3 regions of the Yersinia mollaretii ATCC 43969 genome follow, and region 2 is predicted to be linked to each of the others. Evidence: predicted binding sites of a transcription regulator. Region 2 holds the regulator's gene; each other region holds the start of a gene.

Region 1 (4,293 bases), 1.1 Mb from region 2:
ATACAGCAGTACAAATATCAGGTAGCTATAGGCGGCGATGCTGGAGCCAAATTTACTGCTCATCATGCCCATCGAACCGGCCGCCATTTCGCCATCACCTTTGCTGGCTTCAATGGGGTTAGATAACACGCTGAGACTAAAGGTATCTTTTAGCCCCTGCCACGTGGTTTCCGCCGCGCCAGCCAGTTCTGCCAGTAAATTGAAATTCTCTGCATCAAAGGGCTGATTCTTGATCTGCTCAGCGGTGTAGAGGGTGTTGAGTGTCCCCACCACCACCTCTTTCGCCATTGCCCCGGTCACTAACCCGACAGTAGCCTGCCAGTTATCGCTATGAACTCCCATTGGCGTAAGCAGGGGGGTTAGCACTTTACTGACGGAGGCCAGCGCCGAGTCATTGATGCTATCCACCGCTTTGCCGCTGAAGGAGAAGCTATTCAGCCCGCCAATGAAGATACTGGCGATAACAATGACTTTCCCCGCCCGCAACACAAAGCCTTTCAGCCGCTGCCAAGTTTGTAATAACAAGCTTTTTAGGTGTGGAACATGATAAACCGGCAGCTCCATCACGAAGGGGGAGGCTTCACCGCGCATGATGGTGTATTTCAGCACCAATCCGGTGAGGATGGCGACCGCGATTCCCAGTAGGTAGAGAGAGAACACAATGCTAGCCCCATCTTGCCCGAAGAAGGCGGCGGCGAAGACGGCAAAAATTGCCAGCCGTGCGCCGCAGGACATAAAGGGGGCCATCATGATGGTAATCAGGCGCTCGCGCTGTGCATCCAGTGTACGGGCACCCATGATGGAGGGCACATTGCAGCCGAAGCCAACAATTAGTGGCACGAAGGATTTACCCGGTAAACCCAGTGCCTGCATCAATCTGTCCATCACAAAGGCGGCGCGGGCCATATAGCCGGAATCCTCCAAAAAGGAGAGAAACAGGTACATCATGCCAATTTGCGGCACCAGCGGCAGCACGGTATTAATCCCCCCGCCGACACCTTGGGCGAGGAAGATGGTGAGCCACTGCGGGAAATGTAGGGTGTAGCCGACCCATTGTAGCCCCTGAATAAAGATAGCCGCAGATCCTATATCGAATATTGGCTGCAATGCCCCACCAATATTTATGGCCAAGACGAACATTAAATACATCACAAACAAGAAGATAGGGACACCTAACCAGCGGTTAAGGATCACCTTATCCAGTGCTTGTGTCAGGCGGTTGGGTTCCGCCTGTTGCGAATTGCCGACGATATCGCAGATGCGGGCGATGCTTTGATAGCGGGCATCAGCAATCACCAGTTCAGGATCTTCGTGCTGATTCTCCCGCAGTTGATGGCGCGCCTGCTCAACCAGAGAGGGGGCGATACCCGCACGGGCCAGACTGTAGATGTCACCTTCCAATATTTGCAGCGCGAGCCAGCGGCGCTGCTGCTCGGGCCAAGATGCAGGCATGGCCTGTGTCAGTTTATCCACTTCACTGAGTAGCACCGGCGGATAGTTCACCAATGCCTTGAAGGTGGCGGGCTGAAACTCATCAATACTGTTTTTTAATTCATTGATACCACGCCCACGGGTGGAGACCAGTGGAATGACCGGGCAGCCTAACTGTTGAGATAACGCATTGATATCAATCTCAATATGCTGGCTTTTGGCGATATCCAGCATATTGAGCGCCACGATGCAGGGGATACCCAGTTCGACCAATTGCAGGGTGAGATAGAGATTGCGTTCGAGATTCGCCGCGTCTATCACGTTAATCAGCAGATCAGCTTCGCCGCTCAGAATATAGTGGCACGCAATTTGCTCATCCAGCGAGGTTTGCTCTGAGATGGTCGTTAGGGAGTAAGTCCCCGGCAGGTCAACTAAGGTCACCTGATGTTGTGCTGTGGTGAAGTGGCCCTCTTTGCGCTCGACTGTGACCCCCGCCCAGTTACCTACCCGTTGACGAGCCCCAGTTAACTGGTTGAAAAGGGTGGTTTTACCCGCATTGGGATTGCCGATCAGGCCGATTGTGAGTGCTTTCATGATCCAACGTGATATCAGTAAATTAAATAGAGCGGCACCTAGGCATTTTCACATGCCACAGGGCAGAAGAAATAAGCGGGTGGCCTGAGGTCTAGGGTTGTAGATCCAGCGTGAGCAGATCTAAATCTTTTTTGCGAACCACCAGACTGACTCGGCGGGTTTCTATCTGAATGGGATCACCTAAAGGCGCGAGGCGAACAACATTAAATGAGGAGCCGGGTAACATACCCAGTGATAACAGTTTTTGCCGATAAGCCGGGCTAATTTCAGGCGAGAAGCCCACGATTTTGTAGGAACGCTGCGGGATAAGATGCATTGGAGCCTCTTGATATATCGTTATTGGCGTACCAGAGTTCAGAGTAATAGCGATCTATACCCGTCATTCTTCAAGTTGCATGTGCGTTGGCTGCCTTCGTACTGATGTAAGCTCCTGGGGACTCGCTCAGTTGCCGCCTTCCTGCAACTCGAATTATTTAGGGTATAAAAGCTAATAGATAAAATAATGATAGTAATAATCGTTTTCATATTCAACTAATGACAAAGACTCAAAAGTAAATATTCATTACGATTCTATTTTTAGAATTAATTAGTCTGATTTCTATTTGTGCCTGTTTTACCACCAAACTGACATAATCGCAAATGCGAATGATGAGTTAAATCAGTTAACTAAATGTTTCTATCACTTTTTACCTTGACGATAAAACACCAATCAGTAACAAAATGGATTCACTCTGATTTAAATCAAATAACATTCAAATTTAAATTAACTCGCAGAATGACATCATAATTAATTATTAGTTAGTGCCAATAATTGACGGAATTAACTCCAATGTTAACGAGATTGTTAAATTAATATCGGGCTTAATCCAAGTTGAATGGGGGTTGCACGAAAGAAAAGAATTGCGTGCTAATTAATTTAGAAGATAAATCTTCAAATTTATAGAAGAAAATAATATGAGCCGAGTGGAGAAAGTTGCGGGTTAGGGTGAAGCAACCGCAGATGAGACAACACAGAGATGAGAGAAAGGGCCACAAAAGTGTGGCCCTGAGGTTAATGGTAAAGTGCCAGCGGCGGAGAGAACAGGCAGATCGTAAAGACGCCGTAAACCCATCCTTGGGGGCTCGAGCCGCGCCCTCCCTGGCGCGGACGCTTTACTCTTCCACCTGTCCTCACCGTTTCAGATCGAGTCATCGGGGCTTGTCATCAGCCTGAGAGCCACAGAAAATGTGGCCCTGAGTGGCTATATCAGCGTTTCTTAAAGGCCGCTGCCAGTGCATCACTCATGGCGCTGTTATTACCTGTGCTGCTGTCTGCTCGCCCTTTGGCGGCTGGGCGGTTATTTGAGTCAGAGGTGTTACGCGGGCGGCTGGCACCCCGATTATCACTATTAGTCGTGGCGCGACTCTCGCCGCCATTACCACGGCGTGAACCGCTCTCACCCGGCTGCTCATCAAGGCGCATGGTCAGGGCAATACGTTTGCGCTGTAGGTCCACTTCCATGACTTTTACTTTGACGATATCACCCGCTTTCACCACTTTATGCGGGTCATCGACAAATTTATCCGCCAGTGACGAGATATGCACCAAACCGTCCTGATGCACGCCGATATCCACAAAGGCACCAAAGTTGGTGACGTTAGTCACCGAACCTTCGAGGATCATCCCCGGTGTCAGGTCGTTCATGGTTTCAACGCCCTCGGCAAAGGTCGCCGTTTTAAATTCAGGGCGCGGGTCGCGGCCCGGTTTTTCCAGCTCGCGCAGGATATCCGTGACCGTCGGAACACCAAAACGCTCGGTGGTGAAATCACGTGCGTTGAGATTGCGTAGTGCCGAGGCATTACCCATTAAATCCTGCAAAGCTTGCTCAGTGGCGGCCAAAATGCGCTCAACCACCGGATAGGCTTCTGGATGCACGGTGGATGCGTCCAGTGGGTTATCGCCGTGGTTAATGCGCAAGAAGCCCGCACACTGCTCAAAGGCTTTTGGCCCGAGGCGGCTGACTTTTAGCAATTGCTCACGGTTATGGAATCGGCCATTCTCATCACGCCAGTTAACGATATTCTGCGCCATCATGCGGGTCAAACCGGCAACACGGGTCAGTAACGGCACTGATGCGGTGTTTAAGTCCACGCCCACGGCGTTTACGCAGTCTTCCACCACCACGTCCAGCTTTTTCGCCAGTTGGCTTTGGCTGACATCGTGCTGATACTGACCGACGCCGATGGATTTCGGATCGATTTTGACCAGCTCGGCGAGGGGATCTTGTA
Region 2 (4,293 bases):
GATCCAACCGGCTGCGTTTAAGGGCGATTTAGCGGTCTCTGGTGCCTATGAGCTGAAAATCGGCGAGAAGGGCGCACAGGTTATTGGCTTTGATCCCACAGGCGTCTTCTATGGTCTGCAATCTATTCTCTCTTTGGTGCCCACTGACGGTAGCCAGAAAATAGCGACATTGGACGCAAAAGATGCGCCGCGCTTTGAATATCGTGGCGTCTTCCTTGATGTCGGCCGTAACTTCAAAACCAAAGATGCCGTGTTGCGTTTACTGGATCAGATGGCCGCTTACAAGCTGAACAAATTCCATTTCCATCTGAGCGACGATGAGGGCTGGCGTATTGAGATCCCCGGCCTGCCAGAGCTGACTGATGTGGGCAGTAAACGTTGCCACGATTTGACTGAAAACAGCTGTTTGTTGCCGCAGTTGGGGTCTGGCCCGGATAGCAATAATCTGGGGAGTGGTCACTTCACCCGCGATGATTACATCGAAATTCTGAAATACGCCAAAGCGCGCCAGATTGATGTCATTCCTGAAATCGACATGCCCGCCCATGCTCGTGCGGCGGTGGTCTCCATGGAGGCCCGTTACAACAATCTGATGAAGCAGGGTAAAGAGCAAGAGGCCAATGAGTTCCGCCTGCTTGACCCGACAGATGACTCCAATACTACCTCCGTGCAGTTCTATGAGCGCAAAAGCTACCTGAACCCTTGTCTGGACTCCTCTAAGCGCTTCGTTGATAAAGTGATCGGCGAAATGGCTCAGATGCACAAAGAGGCGGGGATGCCGCTGACCACTTGGCACTTTGGCGGTGATGAGGCGAAAAATATCCGTCTGGGGGCCGGTTTCCAAGACAAAAATGGCCCGATTGAGCCGGGTAAAGGCATCATTGATAAGAGTGTTGAAGATAAGCCATGGGCCAAGTCGCAGGTATGTCAGGAGATGGTCAAGCAAGGCAAAGTTCAGGACGTGGAGCATCTCTCCAGCCACTTCGCCATTGAAGTGAGCAAATTGGTGAATGCCCATGGCATCGAAAAAATGCAAGCTTGGCAGGATGGCCTGAAAGATGCCAAAGGCGCGAAAGACTTTGCGACTCAACGTGTTGGTGTCAACTTCTGGGACACCTTGTTCTGGGGCGGCGCTGATTCAATCAACGATTGGGCCAATAAAGGCTACGAAGTGGTAGCCTCCAACCCGGATTATGTCTACTTCGACATGCCGTATGAAGTTAACCCGAATGAACGAGGCTACTACTGGGCCACCCGTTTTAACGACGAGGCTAAAGTCTTCAGCTTCGCGCCAGATAACATGCCGCAAAACGCCGAAACCTCTGTCGATCGCGATGGCAATCACTTCAGCGCGAAGAGTGATAAGCCGTGGCCGGGCGTACACGGTATTTCCGGTCAGTCGTGGAATGAAACCGTCCGCACTGATGAGCAGATGGAGTACATGATCTTCCCGCGCGTCTTACCACTGGCGGAACGTGCCTGGCATCGCGCGTCATGGGAGCAAGATTATAAAGCGGGCCGCGAGTACAAAGGCGGTGAGACGCATTGGGTTGATACCAAGGCGCTGGACACCGATTGGCAGCGTTTTGCCAATATTATGGGCCAACGTGAACTGGCGAAATTGGATAAAGCGGGCATTGCTTACCGCCTACCAGTACCTGGAGCACGGGTGGTTGCGGGTCAATTAGAGGCCAATATCTCATTGCCGGGCTTGATCATCCAGTACTCCACTGATGGCGGTAAGCAATGGCAGCAATATGATGCCAAAGCGCAACCTAAAGTCAGCGGTGATGTGATGATCCGTTCAACCAGCCCGGATGGTAAACGTAGTAGTCGGGCCGAGCCGGTTAAAGTGTGATGATGAGTTTCAAAACGCTGTGTCTGCTGTTTTCTTTATTTTGCGATAAACAAAATTAAGTGAAGTTGAGTTGATGGTTTTTCCCCCGGCTTGCCGGGGTTTTTTTACGTCAAAATTCATGCAGGCAGCCTAATCACTGAGTCATGATAAACAGCGAAAATATGTCATGTAAGATTAGGGGATGACGGGATATCAATAAGAGTGACCACCCGGCTCCCGCTGAGGTGAGCGTACGGGAAAGGTGGCCATTTTGCTGGGACTTATGTTAACCCGATAATTAAATAGCACTATCAGGGCCAAAAATAAACCTAACGTGATTCAGTGCTTAAAATCTTTATAAGATCAGCGCGATAACGCGGCATTATCTTTTATCGTGTGCAGACTCATTTTCACGGCAGTCGCCGGATTCACAGTGGCCATACAAATACAGGCTGTGATTGGTCAGCTTGATACCGTGTTGCTTAGATATTTCACGTTGAAGAGTTTCAATCGCTTCATTGCTAAACTCGATCACTTTACCGCAATCCAGACAAATCAGGTGATCGTGATGATGCTGCTGCGTCAACTCAAAGACTGATTTACCGCCTTCGAAATTGTGGCGGGTCACAATACCGGCATCGTCAAATTGATTCAGTACGCGGTAAACCGTCGCCAGACCAATCTCTTCACCGATATCGATCAGCTTTTTATAAAGATCTTCCGCGCTGACGTGGTGGCACGCCGGATCTTGCAACACTTCCAGAATCTTCAGCCGGGGCAGTGTTACTTTAAGGCCAGCGTTTTTTAAGGCTTTGTTGTTGTCAGTCATGCGGATTCAGTCCTGTTACTATCGATTCAAATTAAGGCTGTTCAGCCTATGACATCCGTGGCGCAATAATTACAATTGCGTCTCATTATAGAACTGCTAGCCCCAAATGAAAACCGTGGTTGTTAACAAAGATATAATTGCACACTTTGCCAGATTAATCATGCAGTGTATTGATGAATGGGGATGTAGCATCATTTTAGTCTATATCCGCTACGCATAACGTTACAAATTTGTAGCGACTTATTTTTATTATTCACTAATGAAGATGTGGAATTGTGGGCTGCTTAACAGAGAAGGGTGAAAGGGGTGAAAAGCAGCGGAGACGCCCGACGATAATAATACGCCATTGCGCCTCCACAGTAACAAATTAGCCGGTGATCTCAGACAGATTCATCTCTTCACTGATCTGTTTTACCCAAGCATCAACACGTTCATTCGTCAGTTCTGGTTGGCGATCTTCATCGATAGCTAAACCGATAAAGTGATCGTCATCAGCCAAACCTTTGGAGGCTTCGAAGTGGTAGCCTGCGGTTGGCCAGTGACCGACAATCGCGGCACCTCGTGGCTCGATGATGTCACGCACGGTGCCCATCGCATCGCAGAAATACTCCGCGTAGTCTTCCTGATCGCCGCAACCAAATAGGGCAACCAGTTTGCCGTTGAAATCGATCTCTTCCAGTGTCGGGAAGAAATCATCCCAGTCACACTGTGCTTCGCCGTAATACCAAGTTGGGATACCGATCAGCAGGATATCGAAGGCTTCTAAGTCTTCTTTGCTGCTTTTGGCAATGTCGTGAACCTCAGCAACCTCTTTGCCCAGTTGCTTTTGGATCATCTTGGCAATGTTTTCGGTATTGCCAGTATCGCTGCCAAAGAAAATGCCTACAGTTGCCATATAACTTAATACCTTATAAATTCAAATAGTTATGCAGATTATCGCGCTTTCTGCCCAATAATATAACACATTTCATAGGGCGGCATAATGCCAGAAAACCCCGTCAGACGGGTATCAAGTTTATGCGATATTAAATTTTTGTGAGTTGCTCAACCTTATAACGTCATTGCCGATAACCGTTGTGTAACTGAAAGGTTGCAATTAGCGGTGCCAGGGGGAAACCGTCAGATGAAAATTTGCCGGAAAGGAGTTGTCGTTAGCTGTATGGAACGTCCTTTATTGCTTTTCGGTCATCAAATAACACCTGAGTCTCTAACGGTAACCATCCGATATATAAGGGGAACGAACATGCAGTTTTTAAAAAATATTACTATCAGAGCCGCGCTACTTTGGGTGCTTGGTGCCTTTTGCCTGCTCTGGGGCGGCGTCTCTGCTTATACATTGTTATCACTGAATCAACTTACACAATCGTCTAACGCGAACAGTGTGCTGGTTGATAACATGACTTTAGTTAATCAGGGGACGGATCAATATTTCCGCATGGTGACACGTCTTGCCCGCGCAGTAGATTATCGTCAGAGCGGCAACATCGCGGATGCAGACAAAGAACTCAAATCGTCCAATATTGCACTGGAAAATCTGAAGAAACGACTCGCGGAATTTAAGGCCATCGACCACGCACAGATTGATCCCGCTTTAGTCTCTAGGGTGATTGATGGGTGGAGTGGATTG
Region 3 (4,293 bases), 650 kb from region 2:
TTATCGCCAGTTGATAGAATTAATGGGCCGATTGGCGTAAATGTGATGTTTTATCGTTGACCCTGCGTGCTGTATAGGCTTTGATAACTTTAATGTCTAATAACAAACATGGAAAAATAATGGAACAGTTACGTGGGCTTTATCCAGCGTATGAACCCTACGACAGTGGTTTATTAGACACCGGCGATGGGCATCAGATTTACTGGGAACTCTGTGGCAACCCAGACGGTAAACCAGCGGTATTTATTCATGGCGGTCCGGGCGGGGGGATTGCACCTTATCATCGGCAACTTTTTAATCCGGCAAAATATAATGTATTGCTGTTTGATCAACGCGGGTGCGGGCGTTCAAAACCCCATGCCAGTTTAGATAACAACACAACGTGGCACTTGGTCGAGGATATAGAACGACTACGTAAAATGGCTGGCGTTGATAAGTGGCTGTTATTTGGCGGCTCCTGGGGCTCAACGCTTGCGTTAGCATATGGTGAAACTCATCCTGAGCGGGTCAGTGAGATGGTTTTACGTGGAATTTTTACGCTGCGGAAAAAAGAGCTGCATTGGTACTATCAGGAGGGAGCATCGCGTTTCTTCCCCGATAAATGGCAACGCATATTGTCAATTCTATCGCCAGAAGAGCAGTGCGATGTTACTGCGGCTTACCGTAAACGGCTGACATCACCGGATAAGGCAGTACAGTTGGAGGCGGCGAAAATCTGGAGCTTATGGGAGGGGGAAACGGTCACATTATTGCCGACCAAGAGCTCAGCATCCTTCGGTGAAGATGATTTTGCCTTGGCCTTTGCCCGCATTGAAAATCACTATTTCACCCACTTGGGATTTTTAGACCATGATAATCAACTGCTGGATAATGTGACGCGCATTCGCCATATTCCTGCCGTTATTATTCATGGTCGATATGATATGGCTTGCCAGCCACAGAATGCATGGGACTTAGCGCAAGCCTGGCCGGAAGCGGAACTGCATATTGTTGAAGGAGCAGGGCACTCTTTTGATGAGCCGGGGATCTTGCATCAGCTCATTCTTGCAACAGACAAATTTGCCCGCAAACCCTAATCGCGTTACTCGGCTAGCTCCTGCAAGCTCTACCTTGCGGGAGCTCCTAACGTAATTATTTCATTTTAGGCTCATACGGCAAACGCGAGAATTTATTCGACTCGATACGATAATAAGCGAGCCGCTGCGAAAAATATTCACGCAGTTCTTCGGGTTGTTCTCGGGCGACCATCTCAGGAATGACGGGCATGTTGTAGCGCTCTTTAAATGCAACACCCGACGCGGCCAGATCAACATTCATTTTGGCCGTCTCTTCGTCAGAAAGCTCGGTCAGATTATATCCCATTGTCTTCTCCCTCTTGCTCATAGCGGCTATGGCGCAAAAGGTAATGCAGGCGGCGGATATTGGCAAGCAGCGAATGTTTCAAAATGATGTTTGTTTAGTGTATTACAGAGGGAAATAATATTAATCCCTAGATAAGTTATTTATTATTTATGGAAAAATTACTTAAATAAGAATCATTCTTTTTAGTATTGCTACTGTAATGTGAATGATTCTTATAATAATTTACCTCATTTCTACTCATTTATTTTCATGAGTTAAAACAGTTGGTTAAATTATTTATTGTTTTTCCCTAATATTAATGTGAATAGGGTGTTCTTATTTTGTTTTTATCTTGGCATAATACGAAAAGTTAATCGTTGCTTACCTGCATTATAAAAATAAGGGAATTACTATGTTGAAAACAGAAATGGCACAAAAGCTCAATGAGCAGCTGAATCTGGAATTTTACTCTGCAAATCTATATCTACAAATGAGTGCTTGGTGCAGCGATAAAGGTTTTGAAGGTGCGGCCGCATTTTTAAAAGAGCATTCTCAAGAAGAGATGCAGCACATGCAGCGCTTATTTGAATACCTCAGCGGAACAGGCTCTATGCCTGTTTTGGGCACGATCAGTGCGCCGCCAATTGATTTTGCCTCATTGGGCGATGTATTCAAACTGACTTACGAACATGAGCAACTGATTACCACTCAAATTAATGAGCTTGCCCATGTTGCAATGACCACCCACGACTACTCCACATTCAACTTCCTGCAATGGTATGTGGCTGAACAACATGAAGAAGAAAAACTGTTCAAATCCATTCTGGATAAACTGGCTCTGGTGGGGAATAGCGGTAATTCACTGTTCTTCGTTGATAAAGATCTAAAAACAATGGCTGCCCAAAGCCATACTCAGGCGTAGTTTTTAGCCTGACTAATGACTCACCGCAGTTTCTGATCGCCCTTAAGGGTGCCAGAAACTGCGGCTCTTCGTTGTCCTCCCTCATGTCTATCTGCAAGACGCCTCATTTATCTTACTGTTTCCGCACTAATTACATATTGTTTACCTTTGGTTTCTCGACTTGCTATAACCAAATCGTTATCATTTGCATTAACGATAAGGCCGTAAGTTGAGTTACTGTTCAGTTATTGGTGATATTTCAATCGCAATTCATAAACTGGCGTTTTATTTTGTGCCCTACCTCACAGGTAGTGCAATTGACTGGATGTGATAGGGGTTCGCGCTGCCAATATAGGATATGGTTGGTAGCAGACTGATTCTTCTCCCCATCGATAAAGGGATACTATGTTTATTCGAAAAGTACGTTCTTCTTGCCGCATGCTTTCGGCGCTTATTGTGTTGTTTGTTGGGCTATCCAGTCAGCAAGCCCTCGCTCATGCACATCTGAAAATCGAGTCTCCGGCTGCCGATACCACCATTGGTTCAGCGCCAGAAGCGCTGACATTGGGGTTCTCTGAAGGGATCGAACTGAATTTCAGTGGTGTGAAAGTAACTGGCCCTGATAACAGTGTCGTGAAAACAGGTGAGCTAAAATTAGACCCAGTCAATAACACACAATTAATCTTGCCAATTGATCACGCTTTAACCGCGGGTAAATACAATGTTTCGTGGCATGTCGTGTCTGTTGATGGTCATAAAACCAAAGGCACTTACAGCTTCACTGTGAAATAATATGTCTTTAGCGGCTTTATTTATTCTATGTCGCTTCTTGCATTTTCTGGCGGTGATGCTGATGTTTGGTATCAGTATATTCACCGCTGTATTAGCCCCCAATCCTTTCTCTGAGATACTCAAAAAACGCCTGTCACCGATATTGCTCCTCAGTACGACTCTTGCCTTTATTTCTGCTATTGGACTGTTGGCTATTCAAGCCGGCATGATGGGCGATGGCTGGTCTGATACCTATCGGTTGACTATTTGGTGGGCGGTTTTTGGCACACGCTTCGGTCAGGTGTGGCAATGGCATCTTGGCCTCTCTATCGTGACTCTGTGGATAATCTTACTGAGTTCTAATCGCCACTGCTATCGATTGATGGTGATGTGTTCAACACTGTTACTGGCTAGTTTGGCTTTCATTGGTCATGCGGCAATGCATGATGGTGCACTGGGATGGATTCATCAAACTAATCAAATAATACATCTTCTCAGCGCAGGCTATTGGTTCGGTTGCCTTCCCCCCTTGCTGATCTGCCTTGCCTATACTCGTGATAATGATGTCAAACGTGAAGCTATCACTACATTGATTCGTTTCTCAACTTGGGGCCATTTATCCGTTGCATTGGTATTAGTGACCGGCATCATTAATAGCCTAATAATGCTGCGTGATACCACATTGGCTCTGACATCGAGTTATCAGGTGCTATTGCTTGGCAAAGTGGTATTAGTGATGCTTATGATTGTCATCGCGCTAATTAACCGCTACCGGATTGTCCCAATGCTCAAGCGCCTCCCCACGAAAGCCCACTACTGGCTGGTGATTAATAGCAGTGCTGAAATCCTCCTAGGTGCGGCGGTGCTACTATTGGTCAGTATTTTTGCGACCATGGCACCGGTATAGCGTGAGATTATAAACAGTAGATATCGTCACTAAGCTTGCATCAACGCCTCCGTATGCGAGAAAATCAACGCAATGAATTAATTGAGGATAATTAAGATGAAGGGTTTTGTGCTGACGTTATCGTTACTGATGCTATCAGTTAATGCTATGGCTGCCGGGAAGATCATCACTGTTAGTAAGTTTGAGTTTGGCAAACAGTGGGCATTTACCCGAGAAGAAGTGATGCTGGAATGCCGCGCAGGCAATGCTTTGTTTGTGATTAACCCGAGTACGTTAGCACAATACCCCCTAAACGATATTGCGACCGAGCAAATGAAGTCTGGGCATGTATTGGCGAAACCGCTCGATGTGTTGCTATTGGATGACATTGCCA

The links. The regulator Fur, encoded in region 2, represses iron uptake genes when iron is present. The targets are predictions, from matches to a motif close to ATAATAATGAGAACNACTATCAA.
Region 1: a site for Fur is predicted at 2,528-2,550, ahead of feoA (ferrous iron transporter A). Genes of this name have one in related genera too.
Region 3: a site for Fur is predicted at 1,529-1,551, ahead of ftnA (non-heme ferritin). Genes of this name have one in related genera too.

What each region holds. Positions count from the first base shown of each region.
Region 1 is NZ_CP054043.1:1,484,584-1,488,876, forward strand. It holds gene feoB (Fe(2+) transporter permease subunit FeoB) at 1-2,025, opposite strand, end outside; gene feoA (ferrous iron transporter A) at 2,117-2,341, opposite strand; partial or broken gene HRD69_RS20575 (gluconate 5-dehydrogenase) at 3,073-3,138, opposite strand; gene HRD69_RS06510 (Tex family protein) at 3,272-4,293, opposite strand, start outside.
Region 2 is NZ_CP054043.1:2,583,950-2,588,242, forward strand. It holds gene HRD69_RS11430 (beta-N-acetylhexosaminidase) at 1-1,858, shown strand, start outside; gene fur (ferric iron uptake transcriptional regulator) at 2,220-2,666, opposite strand; gene fldA (flavodoxin FldA) at 3,034-3,561, opposite strand; gene HRD69_RS11445 (methyl-accepting chemotaxis protein) at 3,910-4,293, shown strand, end outside.
Region 3 is NZ_CP054043.1:3,237,160-3,241,452, forward strand. It holds gene pip (prolyl aminopeptidase) at 120-1,076, shown strand; gene HRD69_RS14435 (DNA polymerase III subunit theta) at 1,132-1,362, opposite strand; gene ftnA (non-heme ferritin) at 1,754-2,263, shown strand; gene yobA (CopC domain-containing protein YobA) at 2,648-3,034, shown strand; gene copD (copper homeostasis membrane protein CopD) at 3,036-3,920, shown strand; gene HRD69_RS14455 (YebY family protein) at 4,017-4,293, shown strand, end outside.